2 regions of the Sideroxyarcus sp. TK5 genome follow, and region 1 is predicted to be linked to the other one. Evidence: predicted binding sites of a transcription regulator. Region 1 holds the regulator's gene; the other holds the start of a gene.
What was found. The regulator FNR, encoded in region 1, switches genes on or off when oxygen is low (the NO sensors DNR and NnrR bind a similar motif). The targets are predictions, from matches to a motif close to TTTGATNTANATCAAA.
Positions count from the first base shown of each region.

Region 2: the regulator FNR is predicted to act here: its motif matches at 10,407-10,422, upstream of ACYPYQ_RS08000 (oxygen-binding di-iron domain-containing protein).

Region 1 is NZ_BAAHSJ010000003.1:190,163-205,248, forward strand. It holds gene ACYPYQ_RS06750 (heavy metal translocating P-type ATPase) at 1-570, shown strand, start outside; gene ccoS (cbb3-type cytochrome oxidase assembly protein CcoS) at 578-769, shown strand; gene ACYPYQ_RS06760 (hypothetical protein) at 766-1,440, opposite strand; gene ACYPYQ_RS06765 (hypothetical protein) at 1,451-1,957, opposite strand; gene fnr (fumarate/nitrate reduction transcriptional regulator Fnr) at 2,021-2,722, opposite strand; gene hemN (oxygen-independent coproporphyrinogen III oxidase) at 2,848-4,242, shown strand; gene ACYPYQ_RS06780 (nitronate monooxygenase) at 4,322-5,581, shown strand; gene ACYPYQ_RS06785 (HesA/MoeB/ThiF family protein) at 5,578-6,324, opposite strand; gene ACYPYQ_RS06790 (hypothetical protein) at 6,332-6,733, opposite strand; gene ACYPYQ_RS06795 (S41 family peptidase) at 6,736-8,124, opposite strand; gene ACYPYQ_RS06800 (murein hydrolase activator EnvC family protein) at 8,121-9,233, opposite strand; gene gpmI (2,3-bisphosphoglycerate-independent phosphoglycerate mutase) at 9,254-10,804, opposite strand; gene ACYPYQ_RS06810 (ArsR/SmtB family transcription factor) at 10,944-11,246, shown strand; gene ACYPYQ_RS06815 (efflux RND transporter periplasmic adaptor subunit) at 11,334-12,371, shown strand; gene ACYPYQ_RS06820 (efflux RND transporter permease subunit) at 12,368-15,086, shown strand, end outside.
Region 2 is NZ_BAAHSJ010000004.1:13,939-29,024, forward strand. It holds gene ACYPYQ_RS07960 (EAL domain-containing protein) at 1-2,323, shown strand, start outside; gene folD (bifunctional methylenetetrahydrofolate dehydrogenase/methenyltetrahydrofolate cyclohydrolase FolD) at 2,358-3,209, opposite strand; gene ppa (inorganic diphosphatase) at 3,224-3,772, opposite strand; gene ACYPYQ_RS07975 (HDOD domain-containing protein) at 3,844-4,722, opposite strand; gene ACYPYQ_RS07980 (putative bifunctional diguanylate cyclase/phosphodiesterase) at 4,719-6,011, opposite strand; cyclic di-GMP riboswitch class I at 6,192-6,272, shown strand; gene ACYPYQ_RS07985 (bacteriohemerythrin) at 6,413-6,916, shown strand; gene ACYPYQ_RS07990 (sodium-translocating pyrophosphatase) at 6,992-9,028, opposite strand; gene ACYPYQ_RS07995 (6-phosphofructokinase) at 9,077-10,330, opposite strand; gene ACYPYQ_RS08000 (oxygen-binding di-iron domain-containing protein) at 10,491-11,264, shown strand; gene ACYPYQ_RS08005 (GlcG/HbpS family heme-binding protein) at 11,304-11,702, opposite strand; gene adk (adenylate kinase) at 11,705-12,361, opposite strand; gene kdsB (3-deoxy-manno-octulosonate cytidylyltransferase) at 12,380-13,141, opposite strand; gene ACYPYQ_RS08020 (Trm112 family protein) at 13,141-13,326, opposite strand; gene lpxK (tetraacyldisaccharide 4'-kinase) at 13,316-14,302, opposite strand; gene ACYPYQ_RS08030 (ExbD/TolR family protein) at 14,312-14,734, opposite strand; gene ACYPYQ_RS08035 (MotA/TolQ/ExbB proton channel family protein) at 14,731-15,086, opposite strand, start outside.

The DNA of each region.
Region 1 (15,086 bases):
GCCGGGCGGCATGTGGCGGTATTCGGGCTGGCAGACCAGCTGCGCGCTGACGCGCAACAGATGGTGGATGCCTTGCGCGAGGCCGGTATCGGTATGACCTTGCTGAGCGGTGACCGGCGGCCGGTGGCCGAAGCTATCGCCCGGCAACTGGGCGGGATGGAGGTGATCGCCGAAGTGATGCCACAAGACAAGGATCAGGTCATCCAGCGCCTGCAGCAGAGAGGGGAGGTCGTGGCGATGGTGGGTGACGGCGTGAACGACGCGCCTGCCTTGATACGCTCGAACGTGGGCATCGCGCTGGGTTCGGGAACCGATGTGTCGATCGACAGCGCGGACATCGTGTTGATGCACAGTGAATTGGGCAAGGTGCTGCAGGCGACCCAGCTGTCGCGCCGCACCCTGCTCACAATCAAGCAGAATATCGGCTTGTCGTTCGTATATAACCTTATCATGGTGCCCTTGGCCATGATGGCCAAGGTCAGTCCACTGGTGGCGGCGATCACCATGCCTATCAGCTCGCTGATCGTGATCGGCAATGCAGCGCGTATACGCACTATGTTCAGGAAGTGAGACAGAGATGGAAGTTATCTACAGTTTGATACCGGGCATGATGTTCTTCGGCGTCCTCTTTGTGATCGTATTGATCATTGCAGTGAAAAAAGGGCAATACGAGGATATGGAAGGCGGCGGACAGCGCATCCTGATGGATGACGACGAAGACATGATGCCGCATCCGAGCAAGAAGCCGGATGCGGAAGAGAAGCCTTAGTTGCTGCTCGCTGTTTGAGCCAGGAGTGGTTTGACCAGCTTGTCGAACGCCGCGGGCGGAACGTACTGCAAGACGGGCTTCTCGCCCTCGCCCATGCTGATATCCAGGCCGTGTTGGGGATAAAGCCAGTGGGTGGTGGCGTGTTTCTCCTCCTTGATGACCTGCGCGGGCTGGCCGAAGCGCTTGAGGAACAGTGCTTCATCGACCCTCACCCCAGGCATATACGTCAGGCTGCCGATGGCGGCCTTGCGCAGCACGGCGATGTCATCCGGCGTCAGGGTGATCTTCTTGCCGCTTCCTGTCCCGGCCATACGCAGGCCGCGCTCATACATCATCTTCAACTCTGTTTCCGGGATGTCGGCAGTCAGCACCACACGGGAGCGCAAACCGGCCAGATTGATCTGCTCGAAGAACAGTTCGGCGGACAATACGCCTGCCGGTGACTTGAACAGGCTGGGTTCTCCTTCCTCCTTGAAGCGCATCTCGGCATCCCCAAGCTTCGATTGTCCCAGCGTGAGGCCGAATATCTTGACGGTATCCGGGGCGGGGTGTTCGATATGCCAGGGCAGATCCTCTTTATCGGGACGATCACCAGGGATCAGGAAGGAGGAGAGGATGATGACGACGGAAAAGATTCCGACGCCCCAGTAGATCTTCTTTTCGGTGCTCATATGGCCGGTTTCAGGATTCGGCTGCCGAGGGCGCAGGACTGAAGCCGCGCGGCATCTTGCTGTGGCGTGCCTGGTACATCGAATCGTTGCCGAGCACGATCAGCACCAGCAGCGAGACCATGAATGGAAGCAGGCCGATGCCGCCCAGCAGTGCAATGGTGGCAATCTTGGACCAACCCATCAGCTTGGAGAGCATGAAGCCGCCTCCGATGACGGCGCAGGTGATGGTGAGCAGCCACATGAAGTGTTTGTTGCGTTTGTGCGCGATCGCCCAGTGAGCCTTTACGAAGGTCGTCTCGTTGCCGGCTTTGATCTTGCCTGCCTTGATCAGGATATAGGCGGTGATGGCGAACGAGGTGAGGGGAACGATCAGTACCATCACCGGGAAGGTGCTGAATACGCCGAAGGTGGAGGCGAATACCAGGATATGGTTGAACACCAGGTTGATCAGGAATATCTCGTGCGGCCATTTGGCGCGGATGATCTCGTCGGGAGTAGCAGTATATTTTTCGCTCATGGTGTGCCTCTGGATCGGATTGAAGTTACAGGGGGCGAAGCCGGGGAACCGCAGGAAGTATAGTCATTTTCCGACCATCTCGCGCAGTCTGGGCAGGGCCAGGATCTCAATTGCCCGTGCTTTGACCTGGATCAGCCCTTCATCCTGGAAATGGGAGAAGGCGCGACTGACGGTCTCCAGTTTGAGTCCAAGATAGCTGCCTATCTCCAGTCGCGACATGCGCAACCGCAGCTGTGTGGCAGACATGCCGTGTATGGCATTGCGCTGCGACATGTTCAGCAGGAAGGCGGCCAAACGTTCTTCTGCTCGCATGGAGCCCAAGAGCAGCATGATGCCCTGATCGCGCACGATCTCGCGGCTCATGATCTTGTGAAGATGACGTTGCAGGCTGGGTATCTCGCGACTCAACTCAGCAAGTTTGGCATAGGGGAGTTCGCAGACCTCGCTGTCTTCCATTGCCAGCGCTTCACAGGTATGGACATCGGAGCTGATCGCCTCCAGCCCGATGATCTCGCCGGGCATCAGGAAACCGGTGACTTGCTCGCGGCCATCCTCATGCAGCACACGCGTCTTGAACGAGCCACTGCGGATGGCATGCAAGGATTTGAAGCGGTCGCCGGAACGGTAAAGGTAATCGCCAGTGGTGTAGCTGCGTTTCTGGTTACTCAATTCTTCCAGGCGCGCCATCTCGTCCGGCGTCAGGTCGACGGGCAGACATAGTTCGCGCAGGTTGCAATTGGAGCAGGCGACCCGCAGACGAGCCATCTCGGTTTGGTTGATATCGTTCAAAGCCACGTTCGGTGAAGGGTTGATACGAGGCTATTTTGACATATATCAAGTCAAACGGGCAGCAAACTGGCATAGTTACGCCCTTGCTAGAGGAGGAGAGGATGAACGAGGCAGTAAATCAACTGGTTGTGGACTTGGAACTGATACGCAGGCTGGACAAGAACGGGCCGCGCTACACTTCATATCCCACTGCAGACCGGTTCGTCGAGGCATTCAACGCCGAGAGTTATATCCACTGGCTGGCAAAGCGCGAGATAGGCGGGGTAGGACGACCGCTTTCGCTATACATCCATATCCCGTTCTGCAACACCTTGTGCTTCTATTGCGCCTGCAACAAGGTCATCACCAAGGATCGAAGCAAATCGGCAGAGTATGTGCGCTACCTGATCAAGGAGATGGCGATGCAGGCCGAGTTGCTGGGGCCGGGCCAGGTGGTCGAGCAGCTGCATTTTGGCGGCGGTACCCCGACCTTCATGAGCGATGACGAGATCCGCGAGGTGATGGCCGCGATAGGCAAGTATTTCAAGCTGGTCGAGGATGGCGAATACTCCATCGAGATCGATCCGCGCAAGGTCAGCGATGAGACCATCGCCCTGCTCGGCGCGACCGGTTTCAACCGTATCAGCATCGGCGTGCAGGATTTCGACGACGAGGTGCAAAAGGCGGTCAATCGTATCCAGAGCGAGGAAGAGACGTTGCGCATCATCAAAGCGGCGCGGTCCAACGGCTTCAAGTCGGTCAGCATCGACCTGATCTATGGCCTGCCGAAGCAGACGCTGGAGGGTTTCGGGCGCACTCTGGATCGGGTGATCGCGGCCGACCCCGACCGTCTGTCGATCTACAACTACGCGCACATGCCCACCATCTTCAAGCCGCAGCGCCGTATCCATGAAGAGGATCTGCCAGCGCCGCAGGTGAAACTGGACATCCTGAGCATGGCGGTAAAAAAACTGACCGGGGCCGGCTATGTGTATATCGGTATGGACCATTTCGCCAAGCCGGAGGACGAGCTCGCCGTGGCGCAGCGCGAGGGGCGTCTGCACCGCAACTTCCAGGGCTACTCGACCCATTCCGACTGCGACCTCGTTGCCCTCGGTGTGAGCGCCATCGGCAAGATCGGTCCCACCTACAGCCAGAACTATCGGGAGCCGGAGCCGTATTACGATGCACTGGATCGGAATGTGTTGCCCATCATGCGAGGCCTGGAGTTGAATTCGGACGATCTGGTGCGGCGCGCTATCATCCAAGCGTTGATGTGCCATTTCGAGATATCCAAGGAATCCTTCAATATCTCCTATCTGATCGACTTCGATACCTACTTCGCGGCCGAGATGAAAGAGCTGGAGGAATATGCGCGTGAAGGATTGCTCGAGCTGTCGCCGCAGTGGATCACCGTCACACCAAAGGGGCGCATGCTGATACGCAACATCTGCATGGTGTTCGACAAGTATCTGCGCACGCGTCAGGAACACGCACGTTACTCTAAGGTAATATAAGTCCGGAATGCTGCCAGTGCTCCGCTATCGCGCGGGCGCTGGCGGCTTTATGGAGGAGGCCCCGCAATCAGGGGATGACATGACAATAAAAGTAGATGATTTTCGCCTGAAGCTCGGCCAGCACGAGCTGGTCCCCATCATGATCGGCGGCATGGGAGTCGATATCTCCACGGCCGACCTGGCACTGGAAGCCGCCCGTCTGGGCGGCGTCGGACATATCTCCGATGCGATGCTGCCGACCGTCTCCGATCGCCGTTACGACACCGGCTTCGTCAAAGAGAAGCTGCAACAGTACAAGTACAACATCGAGAGTTCGGACAAGACCTCGATCAAGTTCGATCTCGGTCACATCGCTGAATCCACCCGTCTGCACGTCAGCAAGACCATGGAACGCAAGCGCGGCAGCGGCATGGTGTTCATCAACATCATGGAAAAGCTGACCATGAACGCCCCCCGCGATACGCTGCGGGTGCGATTGCATGAGGCCCTCTCTGCGGGCATCGATGGCATCACCCTGGCAGCCGGCCTGCATCTTGGTTCGTTCACCCTGATGGAGGATCATCCGCGCTTCCGTGATGCGAAGCTGGGCATCATCGTGTCTTCGGTCCGCGCGCTGCAACTGTTCCTGCGCAAGAACACCAAGACCAATCGGCTGCCTGACTTTGTCGTCGTGGAAGGGCCGCTGGCAGGCGGTCACCTGGGGTTCGGCATGGACTGGGCGCAATATGATCTGCGCACCATCACCAACGAGATACACGCCTTCCTGAAAGCCGAGAACCTGGGGATCCCGGTGATCCCGGCGGGCGGCATCTTCACCGGTAGCGATGCGGCAGGCTATCTGCAGGAAGGGGCGGGGGCGGTACAGGTGGCGACGCGCTTCACGGTTGCCAAAGAGTGCGGGCTGCCGCCGGAAGTACAGCAGGAATACTTCAAGGCCAGCGAAGACGATATCGAGGTGAACGGCACTTCCCCCACCGGTTATCCCATGCGCATGTTGAAGAACAGTCCATCCACCGGCTCCGGCATCCGTCCCGGTTGTGAGTCATACGGCTATCTGCTGGATGCCAACGGGCGCTGTGACTATATCGATGCGTATAACCGCGAGATTGCGGCACATCCCGGCGAAAAGAAGATCGCGGTATACGACAAGACCTGCCTGTGCACCCACATGCGCAACTTCAAGTGCTGGACCTGCGGGCAGACGACCAGCCGCCTGAAAGACACCACCAACAAGTTGGAGGACGGCAGCTATCAGCTACTCAGTGCCGAGCACGTATTCAAGGATTACCAGTTCAGCACCGGCAACAAGATCGCCTTGCCGGAATCAAGCGCGAACTAACCTGAGCAGACGCTGCATTGCGGGTCGCGCGCCAGTTTCATGACGCGCGGCTGCATGGTCAGCGTATCCAGCGTCAGCACTCTGCCATGCAGTGTCGTCCCGATCCCCGCCAGCAACTTCAACGCTTCGGCCGCCTGCATGCTGCCCACGATGCCGACCAGCGGCGCGAACACCCCCATCACCGCGCAACGTGTCTCTTCCGCCTCGCTGTCTTCGGGAAAAAGACAGTTGTAGCAGGGGCTGTCCGGCTTGCGAAAATCGAACACGCCCACTTGGCCATCGAAGCGCGTGGCGGCCCCTGACACCAGCGGCTTCTTCGCCACAGCACAGACGCGGTTCAGGGCATAGCGCGTGGGGAAATTGTCACTGCAATCGAGCACGACGTCCGCTTCCGCCACCAACGCGGCCAGGCGCGGCTCGTCAGCCCGTTCCTGCACGACCATTACGCAGACCTCCGGATTGATCGCATTCAACGTTTGCCGGGCGGATTCGACTTTGGCTGTGCCGACACTCGCGGTTCGATGCGCCAGCTGGCGTTGCAGGTTGGTGAGGTCGACCTGGTCATCGTCGCATAGCGTAATGGTGCCTACGCCGGAAGCGGCAAGGAACATGGCGGCAGGAGAGCCCAAGCCGCCCGCGCCGAGGACCAGCGCGCGGGCATCTAGGAACGACCGCTGGCCTTCGATGCCGATCTCGGGCAACAGGATGTGGCGGCTGTACCGCAGCAGCTGGCTATCGTCCATCCCCGTGTCACTTCGCTGCGCCGGATTCGGGCGGGATGTCGACGTGATCGCCGTGGGGGTGCTGTTCGTAGGCTTTGACGAAGACTTCCTGGGAATTGTTCTTGGTGCGGGGTTCGGGCGTCTTCAGGTTATGGTACTGGACGTCCTCGCAATAGTGTATGAGGGTATGTCTGATGCGGTCCAGCAGGCTGATATCGAACACGAAGCCTTCTTTCTGCAGCGCCTTTTGCAGACCTTCCAGCGAATAATGCGCAACGCTGTAGCGTATGCGCAGGGACCTGTCGATAGGACCGCGCTCCACCTCGAAATTCTTCAAGCCCTCCAGCAACAGATAGGCCTGTTCGACCTGATCGGCAGGCTCATCCGAGAAAACCAGAATGCGTTCCTTGTGCAGCTCAAACGGATTCATGATCATTTCCCCCGCAGAATGCTCATCCCCTTCAACAGATTCAGTGCCTGATTCAGCTGGTAGTCGTTCTTTGCACCGAATTCTGCCACCTCGATCTTGTCTGTGCCCTCGTCGCTGTTCTTGGGCGTTTTGCGTGCCGGTTTGCTGGTGCTGTCGGCGGGCTCCGGCTGGCCGTTGCTCAGGTGCTTGTCCAGATCGGCTTCGCGCAAACGCAGCGTACTATCGAATACGGCCGTCGCCGGATCTTCGACCACGATATCGGGCTCGATGCCCTTGGCCTGGATGGAGCGGCCGCTCGGCGTGTAATAGCGAGCCGTGGTCAGCTTGATGGCAGTGTTGTTGCCGAGCGGCAGGATGGTTTGCACCGAACCTTTGCCGAACGATTGGGTGCCCATGATCACCGCGCGTTTGTGATCCTGCAGCGCGCCGGCCACGATCTCCGAGGCGGAGGCAGAGCCGCCGTTCACCAGCACCACCATCGGCACGTTGGCGAACTCTCCCGACAGGTCTTTCAGATAGTCCTGCTTGTTGCCGCGCAGATAATGATCGGGATTGGCCAGCAGCCGCATGCGTGCGTCGTCGGTGCGCCCTTCGGTGTAGACCACCAATGAATCCTTGGGCAGGAAGGCGGCGGACACGCCGACTGCCGCAGTCAGCAGGCCGCCTGGATCGTTGCGCAGATCGAGCACCAGGCCTTGCAGCGGTGCCTTGTTCTGCTTGCGCAGGTTCTCCAGCGCAGCCGCGAGGTTCTCGCCGGTGTGTTCCTGGAACTGGGTGATGCGCACGAAGCCATAACCCGGCTCCGGCAGCTTGAACTTTACGCTCTGCACTTTGATCACCGCCCGCACGATATCGATCTGGAGCGGCTTGGCCTCGTTCTTGCGCACCACGGTCAGGCGGATGGTGCTGCCGGGTTTGCCGCGCATGCGTTTGACCGCATCGTTCAGCGTGAGTCCCTTCACCAGTGTGTCATCGAGCTTGATGATCAGGTCGCCGCTCTTGATGCCTGCCTTGAAGGCGGGGGTGTCCTCGATCGGCGAGATGACTTTGACCAGTCCGTCCTCCATGCCGACCTCGATGCCGAGACCACCGAACTCGCCCTGCGTGCCGACCTGCAGTTCCTTGAAGCCTTCCGCATCCAGATAGGCCGAGTGCGGGTCCAATCCGGACAGCATGCCGTTGATCGCTTCGGTGATGAGCTTCTTGTCGCTCACCGGTTCCACGTAATCGCTCTTGATGCGCCCGAACACGTCGGAGAATGCGCGCAGCTCCTCGACCGGCAATGGCAGCGGCATCTCCTTCTCGGCGATGGCGGAGAAGTGCAGACTGGCGGCGATGCCAGCCACCAAACCGATACTGATCAGACCCAATTCCTTGAAGCGACGACTCATCTTGTCTTTCCTTGTGGATGCCTGATCCACGTGTCGGGGTTGAACGGACTGCCTTTATAGCGCAGTTCAAAGTATAAACCGGAATCCGCGTTGCCGCCGCTGTTGCCCACGCTGGCAACGATGTCGCCGGTCTGCACGGTTTCGCCAACTTGTTTGTACAAGGTCTCGTTGTTTCCATACAGGCTCATATAGCCCTGTCCGTGATCGACGATCAGCAGATTTCCGAAGCCGCGCAGCCAGTCGGCGTAGACCACGCGACCGGCAGCGACGGCCAGCACAGGTTGGCGCGCGGCGGCGCGCACGAACCAACCGGTCCAGGGCAGATTGCTTTCGGTGCGCCGCGCGCCATACTGGTTGACGACCTTGCCACTTACTGGCAGCGCCAGCTTGCCCTTGAGCGCCTTGAACGCGGCGCCGTCTCCGGTGCCGGAGAGCTGTCCCAGTTCGCCGACCAGTTTGGTCAGGCGGGCTTCGTTACGTCGCAGGCGCTCTATCTCGTGGCGCTGCTGTTTCAGTTGTCTGGCGATCCGTGTCAAAGTCTGGCGACGTTTGCCCTGTTCCCGTTCCAGCTGCGACAGTGCCTTTCTCTCGGATGCTTGCAGGGCGGATATCTCTTGCTGCTTGGCCTGAAGCTCGCGGCTCGCTGCTTTGATCTCGGCAAGTCCGCTACGCAGCTTCTGCAAAGTGTCCGCGCGCTCGCGCGCGATGTAGTCGTAATAGCGCAGCTCGCGTGCAAACTGGTTCGGCTCTTTGCTGTTGAGCAGGAGTTTCAGGTAATCCTGATCGATGCCGCCGAGGTATTGCCGGTAGAGCAAGCGTCCCAGCAGGGAGCGTTGTTTGTCGTGGCGGGCATCCAATTCGGCAGTGCGTTGCCGCAAGCGCACGAGTTCCAAGTCAGCCGTGCGCCGCTGGCGCGCCAGCTGGGCCAGATTGCGGTTGCTGTCGCTGATGGCTCGCTCGGAATCGCGCAACGCATCGGCGGCTTCGGAGCGCGACTCGGTGGTCTGCTCGAAGTCTTGCTGGATGGCGGTCAGGCGTTGACGCAGTCGCTCCAGCTCCGATTGCTGCGATGCAAGCGCGCTTGCGGGCAGCAGAAGGAATGCCAGCAAGCACGAATGCAGTCCGCGTATCACTTGAAGTGGATCAGCGAGCGGCCGGTCATCTCCGGCGGTTGCGGCAGGCCCATCATGGCCAGCAGCGTCGGCGCGACATCCTGCAATGCACCTTCGCCGACAGGAGCCATTACGGCTTTACGGCCGATGTAGAGGAAGGGCACATGGTTCAGTGTGTGTGCCGTGTGGGCCTGGTTGGTGCTGCGGTCCATCATTTGCTCGGCGTTGCCGTGGTCTGCGGTGATTAGAACCTCGCCGCCACACGCCAGCATCGCGTCCACCACGCGGCCGATGCATTCATCCAATGCCTCGACGGCTTTGACGGCGGCTTCCATCACGCCGCTATGGCCGACCATGTCGCCGTTGGCGTAATTGCACAGGATGGCCTGATATTGCTTGCTGCGGATGGCAGCTTCCAGTTTTTCCGTCACTTCGAAGGCACTCATCTCCGGCTTCAGGTCGTAGGTGGCGACCTTGGGGGAGGGCACCAGAATGCGGTCTTCGCCGGGGTAGGGTTGTTCGCGTCCGCCGCTCATGAAGTAGGTGACATGCGCATATTTCTCGGTCTCGGCGATGCGCAATTGCTTCAAACCGAGATTGGAAAGGTACTCGCCGATGCCGTTGTGGATGGCGTCCGCGCTGTAGGCGCTGGGCAGATGGAAATCCGCGCCGTAGCTGCTCAATGTGCTGAAGTTGGCCAGTTTGGGGAAGCGGGTGCGGACGAAGCCATCGAATCCCTCATCCGTCAGCGCGCGGGTGATCTCGCGCGCGCGGTCGGCGCGGAAGTTCATGAACACCGCCACATCGTCGTCCCGCATCGAGGCCGCCTCGCCGACCACGGTGGCCTGCACGAACTCGTCGTTCTCGCCGCGCGCATAGGCAGCCTCCAGGCCGGTCAGTGCATCGGCCGCGCTGAAGGGGGCGGAGCCGGAGGTCAGCAGGTCATAGGCGATCTGCACCCGCTCCCAGCGATTGTCCCGGTCCATGGCGAAGTAGCGTCCCACGATGCTGGCGATACGCCCCGCGCCCAACTGTTTGCATTGTTCTTCCAGCGCTTGCAGGGATTGCGCCGCGCTGCGCGGCGGGGTGTCGCGACCGTCAAGAAAGGCATGGATGTAGATCTTTTCCAGTCCGGCCTGCGCGGCCATCCTCACCATGGCATGGATATGCGCCTCGTGGCTGTGCACGCCGCCGGGCGAGAGCAGGCCCATGATGTGTAAGGCGCTGCCGTTACGTTTGGCAGTCTCTACGGCCGCCGCGAATACGGGGTTGGTATAAAAGCTGCCGTCCTCGATGGCGAGGTCCACTTTGGTCAGCTCCTGGTAGACCACGCGCCCTGCGCCGATGTTCAGGTGGCCGACTTCGGAGTTTCCCATCTGCCCGCGTGGCAGGCCGACATGCAGTTCGGATGTATTGATCAGGGTGTGCGGGTACTCACGCCACAGTCGGTCCCAGTTGGGCTTGCGAGCCTGTGCCACGGCATTGAAATCGCTATCCTCGCGATAGCCGAAGCCATCCAGGATGAGCAGGAGGACGGGTGTGATTGCTTGAGTGGAATGGTCGGTCATGCTGGCTTTTTTCTCACCAAAATATCAGAATATGAGCGGTTGCTAATTTACTGCGATGGGATCACATCGTGTCGAGTCGCGATTTTAGCCGATTTCGGCTGGCCATAAGCCGCCAACCTCCAAATGATGACAGAGCAATATGACGAACAAATTGATCGATAAAGACGAAGACATTCTGCAGGCATCGCTGGCGATGAAAGCCATCGCCCACCCGTTGCGGCTCAAAGTGTTGTGCGTATTGAGCGACGGTGAACTCAGCGTGCAGGAGATCGTCGATAACGTCGGCACTTCTCAGAGCAACATCTCGCAGCACCTTGCCATCCTGCGCGACAAGGGCGTACTTGCCACGCGCAAGGACGCCAATCGCGTGTTCTACCGTATCGGCGACCCGCGCACCGTCAAACTGGTGGGTATGATGCGCGACGTGTTCTGCTCGATCTGAAACTCGTATAACCTACTACCGAAGTGGGCCTTGCCATGCATATTAGAATTCGCTAATATGCGCACATTCTTTTTCCGAGGTGAAGACATGAAGCTCGATTCCCGTGTGTTGTTCGGTATTCCGGCCGTGTTGTTGGGCGTTTCGGTGCAGGCAGCGGAGCCTTTGGCGCTGGCACCGGTGCAGTATCGCGAAGTGGAGCAGACCTACAGCGTAGACGGCGTGGTTGAAGCGACACGCCAGTCCACCGTGTCGGCGCAGATCTCCGGCAGGGTGAAGGCGATCTTCTTCGATGTGGGCGACCGCGTCAGCAAGGGGCAAATCCTGCTCAAGATCGACGAGCGCGAGGCAGAACAGGCGCTGGCCGGCAGCCGCGCGCAACTGTCGCAGGCGCAGGCTGCGTTGCAGAACGCGCGTCTGAACTATGAACGCTCGCAGGAGCTGTTCAAACAGAAGTTCATCAGCCAGGCGGCGCTGGACAAGGCCAGGTCTGATTACGAGATGGCCAAAGCGCAGGCCGAGGCCAGCGAAGCCGGAGCGCAGCAATCCGCTCTGGCACAGAGCTATACCTCGGTCATCGCGCCCTATGCAGGTGTGGTGTCGGCACGCATGGTCGAGATGGGCGAGATGGTCACGGTCGGCAAGCCGCTGATGACCGGCTTCGACCCCGCCCAACTGCGCGTGATCGCCAGCGTGTCGCAGGACAAGCTGAAAGATATCGGTGCGCGCCCGAAAGTGACGGTGGAGGTGCCTTCGCTTAACCGCTGGGTGCACGCCGCCACGGTCACGGTGCAACCTTCCGCCGACCTGCGCACGCACAGCACGCAGGTGCGCATCGACCTACCGGCCAAACAGGCCGATCTGTATCCCGGCATGTTCGTGCGCACGCATTTCGTGGTGGGCAAGGAGAGCAAGCTGTTGATCCCGGCAAGCGCCGTGGTGCGCCGCAGCGAAGTCGTCGCCGTGTATGTGGTGGACGAGCAGGGCACGCCGCGCCTGCGCCAGGTGCGCCTGGGTGAAGCGAATGCACAGAACGAGATAGAAGTGCTGGCCGGTCTGAACATCGGTGAGCGTGTGGCGCGTGATGCGATCAAGGCCGGTATGGTCGCAGCGGAGATGAAGCGATGAGCATGGGCGTATCCGGCCGTATCGCGCGCGTCTTCCTGCATTCGCAGATGACGCCTCTGCTGGCGCTGGTCGCCATGCTGCTCGGCATCTTCGCCGTGGCGGTGACGCCGCGCGAGGAAGAGCCGCAGATCAACGTGACCATGGCCAACGTGCTGATCGCCTATCCCGGTGCTTCGGCGCAGGATGTGGCGAACACAGTTGCGACTCCTGCCGAGCAGGTGTTGTCGCAGATCGCGGGTGTCGACCACGTTTACTCCGTCTCCCAACCTGGCATGGCGGTGCTCACCGTGCAGTTCAAGGTGGGCGAAGAACATGTGCCGTCGCTGGTGAAGCTGTACGACGTAATCTGGTCGCATGCCGACTGGCTGCCTGCGACGCTGGGCGTGGCGCAACCGATCATCAAGGCCAAGGGCATCGACGATGTGCCGATATTGGCGCTGACCCTGTGGCGCGAGCAGGGCGGCGGCGATGCGGTCGATCTGTCACAGGTTGCGCACGCCATCGAATCCGAACTGAAGCGTGTGCCCGGCGCACGCGAGGTGGGCACACTGGGTTCGACGCCGCGCGTGGTGCGCGTGCTGCTCGATCCGGAAGCGCTCAACGCGCACCAACTGTCGGTACAGGAAGTGCGTGCAGCATTGCAGGCATCGAATGTCTCGCACAGCGCCGGCACGCTGGTGCAGAACAACCGCGAAGTGCTGGTGCAGACCGGTACTTTCCTCAGCGATGCGCGCGAAGTCAGCCAGCTGGTGGTGGGTGTCACGGCGGGCAAGCCGGTGTTCCTGCGCGACGTGGCCGAGGTGCGGGACAGTGCCGACCAACCCAAGAGCTATGTGTGGATGGGTACTGGTGTAGCAGCATCGGACAAGCACATCTCCGCACAGGGTGAATACGGCGCCGTGACTTTGGCTGTCACCAAGAAGCCGGGGGAGAACGCTGTGGATGTCGCCGACAAGCTGCTCAAGCGCGTGGAGGAATTGAAGGGTAGCGTCATCCCTGACGACGTACAGGTGACCGTGACGCGAAACTACGGCGAGACAGCCAACGACAAGGCGATGAAGCTGATACAGAAGCTGTTCTTCGCCACCTTTGCCGTAGTCGCACTGGTGTGGTTCGCCTTGGGACGGCGCGAGGCGTTCATCGTCGGCGTGGCCGTGTTGCTGACACTGGCGGTGACGCTGTTCGCATCCTGGGCCTACGGCTTCACACTGAACCGCGTGTCGCTGTTCGCACTGATCTTCTCCATCGGTATCCTGGTGGACGACGCCATCGTGGTGGTGGAGAACATCCATCGCCGGCGCGAACTGTCGCAGCATCAGCCGCTGTCCGAGATCATCCCCGAGGCGGTGGACGAGGTCGGCAGTCCGACCATCCTCGCTACCTTCACCGTGATCGCGGCGTTGCTGCCGATGGCGTTCGTCAGCGGCCTGATGGGGCCCTACATGAGCCCGATCCCGATCAATGCCAGCATGGGCATGCTGATCTCGCTGGCCATCGCCTTCATCGTCACGCCATGGCTGGCGCACAAGTTCGCCGGAGCACACCACGCCGTGGTCAAGAACGAAGAAGACACCGCCATCGCTCGCTTCTTCCGCATGCGCCTCGGGCCCTTCCTGAACAGGGAGCACGGCAAAGCGGCGCGGCGCAAACTGTGGCTGGCCATCGTGGGCGGCTTGCTGTTCGCGGTGTCGCTGGCTGTGGTGAAACTGGTGGTACTGAAGATGCTGCCGTTCGACAACAAGTCCGAGTTCCAGGTGGTGGTGGATATGCCGTCCGGCACGGCAGTCGAGCAGACCGCAGGCGTGATGCGTGAGATCGGCGCATATCTGGCGACGGTGCCGGAAGTCACGGACTATCAAGCTTATGCGGGCACCGCATCACCGATCAATTTCAATGGATTGGTGCGCCAGTATTACCTGCGCAATGCGCCAGAACAGGGCGATATCCAGGTCAACCTGCAGGACAAGCACCATCGCGACCGCAGCAGTCACGAGATCGCTTCGGCGGTGCGCGTGCCGGTCGAAGAGATCGCCAAGCGCTGGAACGCCAAGGTGAAAGTGGTCGAAGTGCCGCCGGGGCCGCCGGTGATGTCGCCCATCGTGGCTGAGATCTACGGCCCGGACTACGAGGGTGCGCGACAAGTGGCGCGCCAGGTTCGTGAACAGTTCGTCGCCACGACCGACATCGTCGGTATCGACGACACGGTCAGCGAAGACGCCCCCAAGATGATCCTGCGCGTGATGCAGAGCAAGGCCGCACTGCTGGGCGTGGCGCAGAGCGATATCGTGGATGCCGTGCAGATCGCGCTGTCCGGTCAGGACGTGACCGCTTTGCACGCGCTGGATGCGAAGTACGCGCCGCCGTTGCGTCTCGGGCTGTCGGCCGAGAAGCGCAGCCGCATCGACGATGTGCTGAAACTGAAGGTGCGTTCGCGTGACGGCGCGCTGGTGCCGCTGTCGGAAGTCGTGCAGGTGGTGAAGACGCAGCGTGACTATCCCATCTATCACAAGGACCTGTTGCCGGTGGTGTATGTGACCGGCGACATGGCTGGTGATCTGGACAGCCCGTTGTACGGCATGTTCGATATCCACGGCAAGACCGGCGGCATGGCGCTGGAGCAGGGCGGTACACTGAAGCCCTACTTCTTCAAGCAGCCGTCAGATCCTTACGCAGGGTACGCGCTGAAGTGGGATGGTGAGTGGCAGGTGACCTTCG
Region 2 (15,086 bases), on a different contig from region 1:
GCAGGTGAACGAGCATGTGCGCGAGGACATGATCTCGCAGGGGCGGCGCATCACCGACAATCTGGCCCGGCAGAGTACGCTGGCGCTGATCTATTCGTCGGCAGAGAACGCCAACGAAGTGATGCATGCAACCATGTCCTTCCCCGGTGTGATCGGCATGGAGATCAGACATGCCAACGGTGATCTGTTGCTGGCGCAGGGCAATGTCGATCTGGCACAGTTCATGCGGAAACAGGAGACGGGGGGGCTGCAGGCGGATTCCATGCTCAATGCGGAAAGCAGCAAGGCCTGGCATTTTTCTGCGCCGGTGTTCTCTCAACCGGCGGAGGAATCCCCGTTCGGCGATGCGGGCAAACCGGAGTTGCTCGGGTATGTTTCCGTTGTGATGAGCAAATCGGCGCTGGCACAGACGACCTCCAATATCTTCATCACCAATCTGCTGACCTCATTCTCCTTTGCCTTGCTGTTCCTGTTGCTGATCGGCAAGCTGACGCGCAACCTGTCTCGCCCGCTGGACGAACTCTCCGAGAGCATGGCCCGCGCCCAGCGCGGCGAGATAGGCGTGCGCGCGCAACCGGGCGGCCCGCGCGACATCGCGCGCATGGCGCATGCGTTCAATCGCATGATGGCGGAGCTGGAAGAGCGCGAGGCCGCCTTGCGCATCGCGGCGACGGCATTCGAGACGGAAGAAGGGATGATGGTCACCGATGCACAGGCGAACATCATCCAGATCAACCAGGCTTTCACCGATCTGACAGGTTATACGGCCGCTGAGGTCATAGGGAAGAGTCCGGCCATCCTGAGGTCGGATCGCCAGAGCGGGGTGTTCTTCGAGCGGATGTGGGCCAGTCTGCAACGCGACTACAGCTGGCAGGGTGAGATATGGAACCGCCGCAAGAACGGCGAGATATTCCCCGCCTGGCTGAGTATCACGGCCGTGGTGGACAAGGAAGGCCGCGTGACGAACTACGTCGGTGCCTATGTCGACTTCACCGAGCGCAAGAAAGCCGAGAACGAGATCCATCATCTTGCCTTCTACGACCCGCTCAGCCAGTTGCCCAACCGCCGCCTGTTGCTGGATCGCTTGCGGCAGGCTATCGCCAGCGGCGCGCGCAACCGTACCGGCGGTGCACTCATGTTCATCGACCTGGATAATTTCAAGACTTTGAACGACACCAAGGGGCACGGCATCGGCGACCTGCTGCTGATCGAGGTCTCGCGCCGTTTGCAGGCGGCCGTGCGCGAGGGCGATACCGTGGCGCGCTTCGGTGGTGACGAGTTCGTGCTGTTGCTGGAGGGGTTGAGCGAGGATAGTGCGCATGCCGCCGTGCAGGCGCGGGCGGTGGGAGAGAAGGTGCTGGCATCGCTCAGTGAACCCTACCAGCTCGAGGGGGCTGAATTCCACAGTTCTTCCAGCATGGGCATCACGCTGTTCATCAATTACAAGGACACGATGGACGAGCTGCTCAAGCAGGCGGATACGGCCATGTACGAAGCGAAGAAATCCGGCCGCGACACGCTGCGCTTCTTCGATCCTGCCATGCAACACGAACTCGAGGCGCGGGCGCAGACCGAGGTCGGCTTGCGTGAGGCATTGCGGTTGAACGAGTTCGAACTGTACTACCAGCCGCAGGTCGATGTGCAGGGGCGCGTCATCGGTGCAGAGGTGTTGCTGCGCTGGATACACCCCGAACGCGGTCTGATCCCGCCGCTGCAGTTCATACCGCTGGCGGAGGAGAACGGCCTGATCCTTCCCATCGGAAAATGGGTGCTGGAAACTGCCTGCCACCAGATCGCCCTCTGGTCGCACGATGCGGCCACGCGCGAATTGCTGCTCGCCGTCAATGTCAGTGCGCGACAGTTCCGTCAGGCGGACTTCGTCTCGCAGATCAGGGATGTGCTTGAAGTTAGCGGGATAGACCCGAGCCGCCTCAAGCTGGAATTGACCGAGAGCATCGTGCTTGACGATGTCGGCGACAGCATCGCCAAGATGCAGGCGCTGAACGAACTCGGTCTCAGTTTCGCCATGGATGATTTCGGCACGGGCTATTCGTCGCTGGCCTACCTCACGCAGTTGCCGCTGAACCAGCTCAAGATCGACCAGTCCTTCGTGCAGCACATCGGCAGCAAATCATCCGACGCCGCCATCATCCAGACCATCATCGGTATGGCGAACAACCTGGGCATGGAGGTGATCGCGGAGGGCGTTGAAACGCAGGCGCAACGCGATTTCCTGGAGTGGAACGGATGCAAGCTGTTTCAGGGATACCTGTTCGGAAGGCCGATGCCGCTGGAGGCGTTCAGCCGTTTGTTGGCGCAGTGAAGAGGTGAAAAAAACCGGCCGCAAGGGCCGGTTCTTATCGGGCCGCGCGTTCCGCGGACTGCACCGTGTTCGCCACCAGCATGGTGATGGTCATCGGGCCCACGCCGCCCGGTACCGGGGTGATGCAGCCGGCCACTTCCTTGGCGGATTCGAAATCCACGTCGCCGCACAGTTTTCCGTCCGGCAGCCGGTTGATGCCTACGTCGATCACGGCCGCGCCGGGCTTGATCATGTCGCCGGTGATCATCTTCGGCCTTCCGGTGGCGACCACCAGGATGTCGGCGTCGCGCGTGTGCTTGGCCAGGTCCTGCGTCTTCGAAGTGCAGATGGTGACCGTGGCGTTGTGCTGCAGCAGCAACAGCGCCATCGGTTTGCCCACGATGTTGCTGCGGCCCACTACCACGGCGTGCTTGCCCTCGATGGAGACACCGCTCTTCTGCAACAGCACCAGCGAACCGTAGGGCGTGCAGGGCGCGAAGCGCATGTTGCCGGTGGCCAGCGCGCCGACGTTGACAGGATGGAAGCCGTCGACATCCTTCTCGGGATCGATGGCGTTCAGCACCTTGTCGCTGTCTATGTGCTTGGGCACCGGCAATTGCACCAGGATGCCGTGGATCTTCGGATCCTTGTTCAGCGCATCGATCTGTGCCAGCAAGGCGGCTTCGCTGGTGTCTGCAGGCAGGGCGATGTGCTCTGAATGCAGACCCAGTTCGGCGCAGGCTTTCACCTTGTTGGCGACATAGACCTTGGAGGCCGGGTCTTCGCCGACGATGATGACCGCCAGGCCCGGCGTGATGCCGCGCGCCTTCAGCGCGTCGGCGCGAACCTTCCATTCGGCACGTACTTCCTGCGCGATGGCTTTACCGTCGATGATGCGTGCGGTCATCTCTGTGCTCCTGATCAGAACTCGGGTTTTACTTTGGCGTTGTTGTAGTTATCAACGCCGGCCATGATCTCTTTGCGTGCTTCTTCGATACCTTCCCAGCCGCCGATCTTGACCCACTTGTTGGGCTCCAGATCCTTGTAGTGGGCGAAGAAGTGTTCGATCTGCTTGAGGATGATCTCGGGCAACTCGCTGTAGCTCTTCAGGCCGCGATACAGGGTGGAAAGCTTGTCCACCGGCACTGCCAGAACCTTGGCATCGAAACCGGATTCGTCTTCCATCTTCAGCACGGCCAGCGGACGGCAGCGCACCACCACACCACTATTCAAAGGGACCGGGGTGATGACCAGCACGTCGACCGGATCACCGTCATCGGACAGGGTGTGCGGGATATAACCGTAGTTGCAGGGGTAGTGCATCGCGGTGTTCATGAAGCGGTCGACGAAGATCGCGCCGGAATCCTTGTCGACTTCATACTTGACCGGCTCGCCGTGTTGCGGGATCTCGATGATGACGTTGAAATCGTCGGGGAGGTTGTTGCCGGAAGGTACCTTGTTCAAACCCATGATGCGTCGCCTTTGCCATAAAAAATGAAGGCGCGGATTGTACCACCGGGCCGGGCTATGCCCAATACTGCCTATTCGTTGGCGGCAATGACCGGAGCGGCCTCGAGCGCCAAGGCTTCCAGCCTGGCTTGGTCGATATCCAGCAGTTTCAGGCAGGTCGCGCCCAGCTTGTCCCATTCATGGGTGAGACTGAGACCGAGCTGCTGTTGCACGAGATGTTCCGCCAGCTGGGTGACGGCGATGAGTTTGCGGGTGATCAGGGGCGGCGGGGAGCTGGTGGCGGCCAGCACCGGCTGGTCGTGATGGTGGCGTATGGACAGGCAGATCTCTTCCGGCAACCACCAGCTCTGGGCCAGCACGCAGCCCACGATGGCGTGATTGGTCGGCAACACGTCATCCTCGACCATTGTGAATCCCAGCTCGGCTTCGTTGTTGGCCGATTGCAACACCGATTCGTAGCTGGGCAGACGTTTGAGCAAGACCGGTATGCCGCAATCCCGGAACAGGCCGAAAGTATAGGCGTCCTCGGGCGGGATCCTCAGGCCGTTCAACTGCTGCGCAAGCCATCCGGACAGGCGTGCGAAACGCGAGGAGGCATCCCAGAATCGCTCCAGGTTCGGAACGGTGGGGAACGATTTGCGCAGGATGATACCGGCCACAGCACGGCTGGCGGTGTTCAGGCCGAGTATGACCAGTGCCTCGTTGACGGAACGCACCCGTTGCCGGACCCCGAAATACGGGGAGTTCGCGGTCTTGATCAGACTGGCGGACAGGCTGACGTCGGAGCAGATGATGCTGGCCAGTCGATGGTAATCCGGCTCGTCCTTTTCCGCTTCGACCATGAACCGCCTCAGGATGGCTGGACAGGGCGGGATGCCGAGGTCGATCACCGTTTGTTCGACCATGCGGTCCAATGGGGTCGGGCTGGGGGTCTGCAGGTCCAAAATCATGTGCTCCGTGCTTTAAGCCAGTTCAGCAGTTCTGCTTCCGGCATGGGTTTCGCGTAAAAGAAGCCCTGTATGGCATCCACACCGGCCTCAAGCAAGACATCGATCTGTTGCTGGTTCTCGCATCCCTCGGCCACGATGGTCATGCCCAGTTCGTGCCCGAGTCGGGTCACTGCATTGACCACGGACAATGCGCGTCTATCGTCCGGCAAGACAGTCACGAATGCACGGTCCAGCTTGAGCTTCCCCGCCGGCAGGTCTTTCAGGCTGGCCAGGCAGGAATAGCCGGTGCCGAAATCGTCGATGGACAGATTCACGCCGGCGGCAATGATCTCCTTCAGGTTCTGCTGGACCGTATCCGAGATGTCCATGAACAGCGATTCGGTCAATTCAAGTTCGATCAGTTCGGGGCTTGCATTGGAACAGACCAGCGCCGCGTGCATCGCATGGGTGAATTCCGCAGAGATCAATTGCGCACGGGAGACATTGATGGCGACCTTGGTCTTGAAGCCGGCGTCCTGCAGGGCGCGTGCCTGCATCGCCCCCTGCATCAGGCTGAGTTCGCCGAGACGGGTGATGAGGCCGGTCTTCTCCGCGACCGGGATGAACCGCATCGGGGAGATGTTCTCGCCGTTCAGATTGCAGCGCATCAGGGCCTCGACAGCCTCGACCTTCCCGTCGGAGCGGATGATGGGCTGGTAGTGCAGGCAGAAGCCGCCCGTTTCCAGCGCTTCATGCAGGGTGCTTTCGATGGCGAGCTCTTCGCGGGCAAGGGTGACGCCCATGCGTCCCGGGATGGGCTCGTCCCCCGAGCAGACGATGCTGTTGCCGCCCTTGGATTTGGCCGCGAACATGGCATGGTCGGCACGCTCAAGCAGCGTGAGCGGATCTTCATTCGGTTCGTGGACCGCGACGCCGATGCTGGCGGTCGGGCGCAGGGTCAGACTGCCGATATGGAGTGGTTCTTGCACGATGCTTGCCAGCTCGACGGCGAACAGGAATGCTTGCTCGCGGTTGAATCCCGGGGCCAGCAGCACGAATTCGTCACCGCCTACCCGCGAGATCTCGGCGCGGCCCAACACGCACGGCCGGAAACGGGTGGCCAGGTTCTCGATCACCTCGTCACCGACCAGATGGCCGAACGATTCGTTGATCTGTTTGAAGCGGTCGAGATCGAGCCAGATCACGGCGAAAGTCTGCCGGCTGCCGCTCGCTTCGGCAGCCAATCGCATGGCTGTGTGGAAGCAGCCGAAGCGATTCAGGAATCCTGTAAGAGAATCGACGCTATTCATTTAGCGGGATGCAGTGTCTGGGTTCTGTGCAACAACTTGAGGACGGCAAGGATAAACCAAATGGACCTGTCTGCAGAGCGGAATTGAGCGCCGGGTGAGAACTGTCCGGCCGGGTTGCCTTGAGCGGTGGCTGGGGAAAAGAAAAACACATTGTCCATGTGCAAGATAGTGGTTAATATCCGTCCCACTTGGCAAACATATCGAAAGGTATGGGCGCAAAGTCTCCGGCCTAAGGGAAACTATGGTAGCGGGACCGCCACAGAGACGAATCAGTCCTGTGACCGTTGTGTATCGCTTCCTGTCTTCCCGAAACCGCAGAGATCGTTGCCTTCCTGCATGCCAGTTCGTCTGTGCGTGTCCGAGGAGGGTGGTGAGCAACGTGTCTTTCCGTGGAGGTGCAAATGACAAGTGATGAGGTTTTCTTCAAGTGGCTGCCCGATTACAGTGTCAATATCAAAACTATCGATGACCAACATCAGGAACTGGTCAATATCCTGAATCGCCTTTTTGTTGCGGTATCCAGGCGGGAAGGGGACAAAGCCATCGCGGGGATACTGGATGCGCTGACCAGCTATACCAGGACACATTTCGCGCTGGAGGAACGTTTGATGCGCGAAGCAAGATACAAAGATCTGGTGCCGCATATGGAAGAGCACCGCAAGCTGATTGCGCAACTGGATGAGCTATGTAACAAGCACATGATGGAGGAGAAGCCGATCTATTTCGAGATGCTCAGCTTCCTGAAGTCATGGCTCAGGGACCACATCCAGGGCGTGGATACCCAATACAGTGCTGCGCTGCAGCAGTCCGGTTTTTCCGTGACCGCGTGGGAACGGGAAGCGACTGCGGAATTCGCCCGCATGTCTGCTTCCAGGAAGTGGTGGGAGGTGTGGAAGCCTGCTTGAGCTATCCGTTCAGGCATGTCCATGCAAATAAGGCCGACGCAGAGTCGGCCTTTTTGCATGGAAATACCGTAACGGTCACAGCAGCGGCACGATCATCAGCGCAACGATGTTGATGATCTTGATCAGCGGATTCACCGCCGGGCCGGCGGTATCCTTGTACGGGTCGCCTACCGTATCGCCGGTCACGGCGGCCTTGTGGGCTTCTGAACCTTTGCCGCCGTGGTGGCCTTCCTCGATGTACTTCTTGGCATTGTCCCAGGCGCCGCCGCCGGTGGTCATGGAGATGGCCACGAAGATGCCGGTGATGATGGTACCGACCAGCACGCCGCCCAGCGCCTGGGGGCCCAGCAGCAGGCCGACGATCAGCGGCACCGCGACCGGCAGCAGCGAGGGCACGATCATCTCCTTGATCGCCGCGCGGGTCAGCATGTCGACGCAGGTGCCGTATTCCGGCTTGGCCGTGCCTGCCATGATGCCTGGGATATCTTTGAATTGACGGCGCACTTCAATCACCACCGAGCCGGCCGCGCGGCCGACCGCCTCCATGCCCATCGCGCCGAACAGATAAGGCACCATGCCGCCGATGAACAGGCCGATGATGACCATGTGGTTGGACAGGTCGAAGGTCAGCGCCGGGCCGCCGTGCGTCGCCAGCGCGTGGGTGTAGTCGGCGAACAGCACCAGTGCCGCCAGTCCGGCAGAGCCGATGGCGTAACCCTTGGTCACCGCCTTGGTGGTGTTGCCCACCGCGTCCAGCGGGTCGGTGATGTTGCGGATCTTTTCGTCGAGACCGGCCATCTCGGCGATGCCGCCCGCGTTGTCGGTGATCGGGCCGTAGGCGTCCAGTGCCACGATGATGCCGGCCATCGACAGCATGGAGGTCGCGGCGATGGCGATGCCGTACAGGCCGCCCAGTTCGAACGCGCCCCAGATCGACAGGCAGACGGCGATCACCGGCAGTGCGGTGGATTTCATCGACACGCCCAGACCGGCGATGATGTTGGTGCCGTGGCCGGTAGTCGAGGCGTGCGCGATATGCTGCACCGGGCTGAAATCGGTGGCGGTGTAATACTCTGTGATCCATACCATCGCGGCGGTCAGTGCCAGACCGATCAGCGAGGCGAGATAGAGGTCCATAGAGGTCACGAGCCTCCCGTCTATCATCACGCCGTCGCCCAGTATCCAGGTGGTGACCGGATAGAACGCGGCCACGGCCAGTGCACCGGAGACCAGCAAGCCGCGATAGAGTGCGTTCATGATCTTGCCGCCTTCATGTGCCTTGACGAAGAAGGTGCCGACGATGGAAGCGATGATGGACACGCCGCCCAGCACCAGCGGGTAGATCACCGCTTCGGGCGAACCGGTGATGAGCAGGCCGCCCAGCACCATGGTGGCGATGATGGTCACCGCATAGGTCTCGAACAGGTCGGCCGCCATGCCGGCACAATCGCCCACGTTGTCGCCCACGTTGTCGGCGATCACCGCCGGATTGCGCGAATCGTCTTCCGGAATACCGGCTTCGACCTTGCCGACCAGGTCGGCGCCGACGTCGGCGCCCTTGGTGAAGATGCCGCCGCCCAGACGGGCGAAGATGGAAATCAGCGATCCGCCGAACGCCAGACCGACCAGCGCATGGGTCGCTTCGCTGGTACTGGCCCCCATCGTGATGGTGAGGAAGGCGTAGTAACCGGCCACGCCCAGCAGTCCCAGTCCGACCACCAGCAGGCCGGTGATCGCGCCGCCCTTGAAGGCCACGTTCAGTGCGGCGTTCAGCCCGTCATTGGCTGCTTGTGCGGTACGGATGTTGGCGCGCACCGAGACGTTCATGCCGATGTAGCCGGTCAGGCCGGACAATGTTGCGCCGAGCAGGAACCCGACCGCCGTCTGCCAGCCCAGCGCGACGAAGATCGCCACCAGCAGGATGGTGCCGACCAGTGCGATGGTGCTGTATTGCCGGTTCAGATAGGCCTGCGCGCCTTCCTGTACCGCCGCCGCGATCTCGCGCATGCGGTCGTTGCCGGTCGGCAGGCCCAGTATCCATTTGATCGAAATGCCGCCATAGAGCAATGCGGCGATGGCGCACAACAAGGCGAAACCAAGAGCAGATGACATCGTTCCCTCCCCAAGTTAAAACCGCCCCTTGCGGAGCGGCGTTGAGTTTCAGATCTTGAACTTCGGCAGTTTGGCGGGCACTGCCACATTCTTCAGTTGCACATATTGCGGCAAGCCATCCTTGTAGGCCGGATAGTCTTCGCCCTTGATCAGTGGTATCAGATAGGCGCGGCATTTGTCCGTGATGCCGAAGCCGTCCCGTGTGATGAAGTCGCGCGGCATGAACTTCTCAACATTGGCGACCTTGGACAGCGGCGCGACGCCGATCTTCCATTTATAGGGTTTGTCTGAGGTGCGCAGGATGGCGGGCATCACCGAGTTCTCGCCCTTGAGCGCCAGCTCGACGGCTGCCTTGCCCAGCGCGTAAGCCTGTTCCACGTCGGTCTTTGACGCGATGTGGCGCGCGGCGCGTTGCAGGTAGTCGGCCACCGCCCAGTGGAACTTGTAGCCGAACGCTTCCTTCACCATGTTGGCGATGACCGGCGCGGCGCCGCCGAGTTGTGCGTGGCCGAACGCGTCCTTCGTACCCTGCTCGGCGATGAACTTGCCGTCCGGATAGTGGCAGCCTTCGGATACGACCACCGTGCAGTAGCCGTGCTTCTTCACCATGGCATCGACCTTCGCGAGGAATTTCTTCTGGTCGAATTCGATCTCGGGGAACAGGATGACCACCGGGATCCCTTGCGCCTCGGCGAGACCGCCTGCAGCGGCGATCCAGCCCGCGTGGCGGCCCATCACTTCCAGCACGAACACCTTGGTCGAGGTCTTGGCCATGGAGCGCACGTCGTAGCTGGCTTCCAGCGTGGAGACGGCGATGTATTTGGCGACCGAGCCGAAGCCGGGACAGCAGTCGGTGATGGGCAGGTCGTTGTCCACGGTCTTGGGCACGTGGATGGCCTGCACCGGATAACCCATCTTCTCGGAGAGTTGGGACACCTTGTAGCAGGTGTCGGCTGAGTCGCCGCCGCCGTTATAGAAGAAGTAACCGATGTTGTGTGCCTTGAACACTTCTATCAGGCGCTGGTATTCGCGCTGGTTCTCTTCCAGCCCCTTGAGTTTGAAGCGGCAGGAGCCGAAGGCGCCGGAAGGCGTATTGCGCAGGGCGGCGATGGCTTTGGCGGATTCTTTGGAGGTGTCGATCAGTTCTTCGGTGAGGGCACCGATGATTCCGTTGCGCCCCGCGTAGACTTTTCCGATCTTGTCTTTGTGCTTGCGGGCGGTCTCGATGACTCCGCAGGCTGAGGCGTTGATGACGGCAGTGACGCCGCCGGATTGCGCATAGAACGCGTTCTTTTTTGCCATGTTATGCTTCCCCCGCAGGTTGATGAAGACTATGCCCATCTTACGCCGATTTTATTTCGGCGGTCGAGGCGGCAGAATTGATTTTCATCAAATTCACGCAAGACATGTTTCGCTAGAATGCGCGACCTGTTTATAAAAACGATTATCTCTGGAGAGTGGAATGGCGATCGAACTGTTCAATAACGGCAAGCACCTGTGCCTGATATTTGATGACCTGGTGGATGACTCGATGGGCGAGGCGGTGCAAGCCAACCAGTTCCTGATCATCGACCACGAACATGGTGCATTGCTCGATCCGGGTGGCAACATGACCTACAACGGCCTGTTGATGGAGATGCACAACTATTTCGCGCCGAAGAACCTGGATTACATCCTGGCATCGCATGCCGACCCGGACATCATCGCCTCGGTCAACAAGTGGATGATCCACTCCGAATGCAAGGTGATGATCTCCAAACTGTGGGCACGTTTCGTGCCGCACTTCTGCAGTGTGGGCAACTCGGCCGGGCGGGTGGAAGGCATTCCCGACGAAGGGATGGTGCTGCCGCTGGGTAACTCCGTCATCAAGGCGATCCCGGCGCACTTCATGCACTCCGAGGGCAACTTTCAGTTCTACGATCCGGTCAGCAAGATCCTTTTCACCGGCGACATGGGTGCCTCCATCGTGCCGCACACCGCAGTCGACACGCCGGTGGAGGACTTCAAGTCGCATATCCAGTACATGGAAGGCTTCCACAAGCGCTATATGATCTCCAACAAGATCTGCCGTTACTGGGTGAACATGGTGCGCGGCATGGATGTGGAGATGATCGTGCCGCAGCACGGCCGCATGTTCAAAGGCAAGAAGATGGTGAACGAGTTCCTGAACTGGATCGAGACATTGCCGTGCGGTATCGACCTGATGACGCAGGACCAGTACCGCGAGCCTAGGTAAGGCGAGACTGCGCCGGAACATCCGGCGCAGTTAAATCCCCTAGAGAGCGGCTGCTCCGGCCGCCGCGATCTGCCCGTCTTGGGCCGAACGCACCCCGCTGATACCGATCGCCCCGACCACGACACCGTCGCGCAGCAGCGGCACGCCGCCTTCGGCCGGGATCACACCGGGCAGGGCGAGATGGATCAGCCGGCCGCCCATCACGGCATCTTCGGAAGCCTTGGAGGGCATATGCAGCGCCGCCGCCATGTGGGCTTTGGCGGTGGCAGTCTCGACGCTGCCGAAGCGCGTATCGTGACTGCGCTGCATGTACAGCATGTGGCCGCCGTCGTCGACGACTACGATGGACACTTTCCAGTCATTGGCGCGCGCCTCGGCCTCGGCGGCAGCAGCGACACGCTTGGCATCCTCCAGCGTCAATACCGGTTTGCTCGCCATGTTCAGGCTCCCAGCACCTTGAACACCTGTGCGCGGATGTCGTCGACGCTGCCCACGCCGGGGACATGCACGACCCGTGGGGCCAGCGCATCGCCGGACTTCTGCCAGGCGCTGTAGTATTCGACCAGCGGCTGTGTCTGGTCGTGATAGACACCGAGGCGTTTGATCACCGTGTCTTCCGCATCGTCGGGGCGTTGCACCAGCTCCTCGCCGGTGATGTCGTCCTTGCCTGCCACCTTGGGCGGGTTGAACACCAGATGATAGGTGCGTCCCGAGGCGGGATGCACGCGGCGGCCGCTCATGCGTTGCACGATCTCGCTGTCCGCGACGTCGATCTCCACCACATAGTCGATCTTGATACCGGCATCCTTCATCGCCTGCGCCTGCGGGATGGTGCGCGGGAAGCCGTCGAACAGGAAGCCGTTGGCGCAGTCCGCTTCCTTGATGCGATCCTTGACCAGATCGATGATGATGTCGTCGGAGATCAGATTGCCGGCATCCATCACTTGTTTGGCGGCGATACCGAGCGGGGTGCCTGCCTTGATCGCGGCGCGCAGCATGTCGCCGGTGGAGATCTGCGGGATGCCGAACTTCTCCCTGATGAAGTTGGCCTGAGTGCCCTTACCGGCGCCGGGTGCACCTAACAGGATCAGTCTCATGTTGTATTCCTCCAGTGATTATCGTGATTCGAAAATGCGCCGTGCGTTCAGCAGGTCCTGCTCGGTGTCCACGCCGCTGGGAGGCGCGTCTCGCGTGACGGTCACGCCGATCCGGTAGCCATGATACAGCGCACGCAGTTGTTCAAGGGATTCCGCCAGTTCGATGGGGGCAGGGGCGAGCTGGCCGTATGCTTTCAGGAACGAAGCGCGGTAGGCATAGATGCCGATATGTCGCAGCACAGTGACCTCGCCCGGCAGGGGTTCGCCTTTGGCGTAGGCGTCGCGCGGCCACGGGATGGGGGCGCGGCTGAAGTACAGCGCATTGCCGTGTTTGTCGAGCACCGCCTTGACGATGTTCGGGTTGCGCATCGACGCTTCATCGTGCACAGGGTGGCAGGCGGTGGCGATGGCACAGTCGGTGTGTTCGTGCAGATGTCGCGCGACAGCCGCGATCAGTTGCGGCGGGATCAAGGGCTCGTCCCCCTGCACGTTCACCACGATGGTGTCATCCGGCCAGCCCTGTTGCATGCAAACTTCCGCAATGCGGTCGGTGCCGCTGACATGGTCGGTGCGGGTCATGCAGGCCTCGAATCCGTTCGCGCCGGCAGCCTCGACGATGGGGGCGTGGTCGGTGGCGATGATGATCTGCTGCGCGCCGCTGCTGGCGGCCTGTTCCGCGACACGTATCACCATCGGCTTGCCGCCGATGTCCAGCAGGGGTTTGCCCGGCAGGCGCGTGGAAGCGAAGCGCGCGGGGATGACGACTTTGAAGGAAAGCATCAGAGCTTTTCGACTTCCTCGGCGGTGAGCGTGCGTGCCTCGTCGGCCAGCATCACCGGGATGTCATCCTGGATCGGATAGGCCAGCCGGTCGGCTTTGCACACCAGTTCCTGCTCGGCCTTACGATAGACCAGCGGTGATTTGCACAGCGGACAGACCAGGATGTCGAGCAGTTTAGCGTCCATGAGATAGTTTTTCCGTGATGAGGTTGAACAGCGGCGGGGCGACTTGCGCATCCACTTGCAGCACCCAGTGTCTGGGGGAGGCGAACGCCGCGCATTTTACCGCATCTTTTTCCGTCATGAGTATCGCGTCCGCATCCTTGGGATTGATCTCGTTGCCGCTGTAATGGTGATGGTCGGGAAAGGCGTGCGTGTCGGGCTGCAGGCCGAGCTGTTGCAGATGGCGGAAGAAGCGTTGCGGATGGCCGATGCCGGCGAGCGCATGCACTTTCAGGCCTTCAAAGTCGGCAGCCGAACGCGTCAGGGTCGGGTCGAGCAGGTTGTGGAAGCGCGTGCCCTGCAGCGACATCGTGAAGCCTTCCGCAATATCGGGCGTCCCGCCATTGAACACCAGTGCATCGACCTCGCGCAGTCGCGACAATGGCTCGCGCAGCGGGCCGGCGGGCAGCAGCAGGCCGTTGCCGAAACGGCGCACACCATCGATCACGGCGATCTCGATGTCGCGCTGCAGACGATAGTGCTGCAAGCCATCGTCGCTGATGAGGATGTCGCATTCGGGATGGGCCTGCAGCAGCGCTTGGGCAACGGAGGGGCGGTCGCGCCCCACCCAGACCGGGCACAGTGCGCGGCGCGCCATCAGCAGTGGTTCGTCGCCGACCGTGCGCGCGCTATCGTCCTTGCGCACTTCGCGAGCGGATGCGTCACCCTCGCTGCGGTAACCGCGGCTGATGATGGCGGGATGCCGACCGGCTTCGATCAAGCGCTGCGCCAGCCACAGTGTGAGCGGTGTCTTGCCGGTGCCGCCCACCGTGACATTGCCCACCACGATCACCGGCACGGGCAACTTCACCGAGGCGAGCATGCCGACGCGGAACAGCAAGCGGCGCAGCGCCACCAGCAGGCGGAACAGCAGGCTGAGCGGATACAGCAGCAGATGGAGCGGGGAGAGGCGATACCAGTGCTGTTGCAGACGTTCCATGTCTGCAGGTTATTTGGCCGGGGTGCGTGTGGTGAAGGTGATGCGGCCGTAACCGGCTTCACGCGCCGCTTCCATGATGGTGATCACCGACTGGTGCGCCGCCTTGGCGTCGGCATTGATCACGATCACCGGGTCGTCCTGCTTGCCGGCCGCCTTGCGCAGGGCCTGCGAGAATTCGCCCAGGTTCTTGAAATCGGTACGCGCGCCGTTGATCGCATAGTGCTCGGAAGCATCCACCGCCACCACGATGGGTTTGCTGACCGGCACCGTGCTGTCGGCACCGCCGGCCTGCGGCAGGTTGATCTGCAGTTCGGAGAACTTGCCGTAGCTGGTGGTGACCATCAGGAAGATCAGGATCACCAGCAACACATCGATCATCGCGATCAGGTTGATCTCCGGTGTCTCGCGATCGCGGCCCCGCTGGAAATTCATTTGCGTTCCCCGTGCACGATCTCCACCAGTTTGATGGCCTGCTGTTCCATCTCGATGGTGAGGCTGTCCACCTGGGCACGGAAGTGGCGATAAGCGATCATGCTGGGCACTGCCACGATCAGGCCGAAGGCGGTGTTGTACAAAGCCACCGAGATGCCGTGCGCCAGTTCGGCCGGGGCGGCGCCGCCCGCGTTCTGCGAGCCGAAGATCTCGATCATGCCGACCAGTGTGCCGAACAGGCCCAGCAGGGGGCTGATGGAGGCGATGGTGCCGAGTGTGGTCAGGAAGCGCTCCATCTCGTGACTGGCGGCGCGGCCGGTCTCTTCGATGGCTTCCTTCATCACCTGCGGCG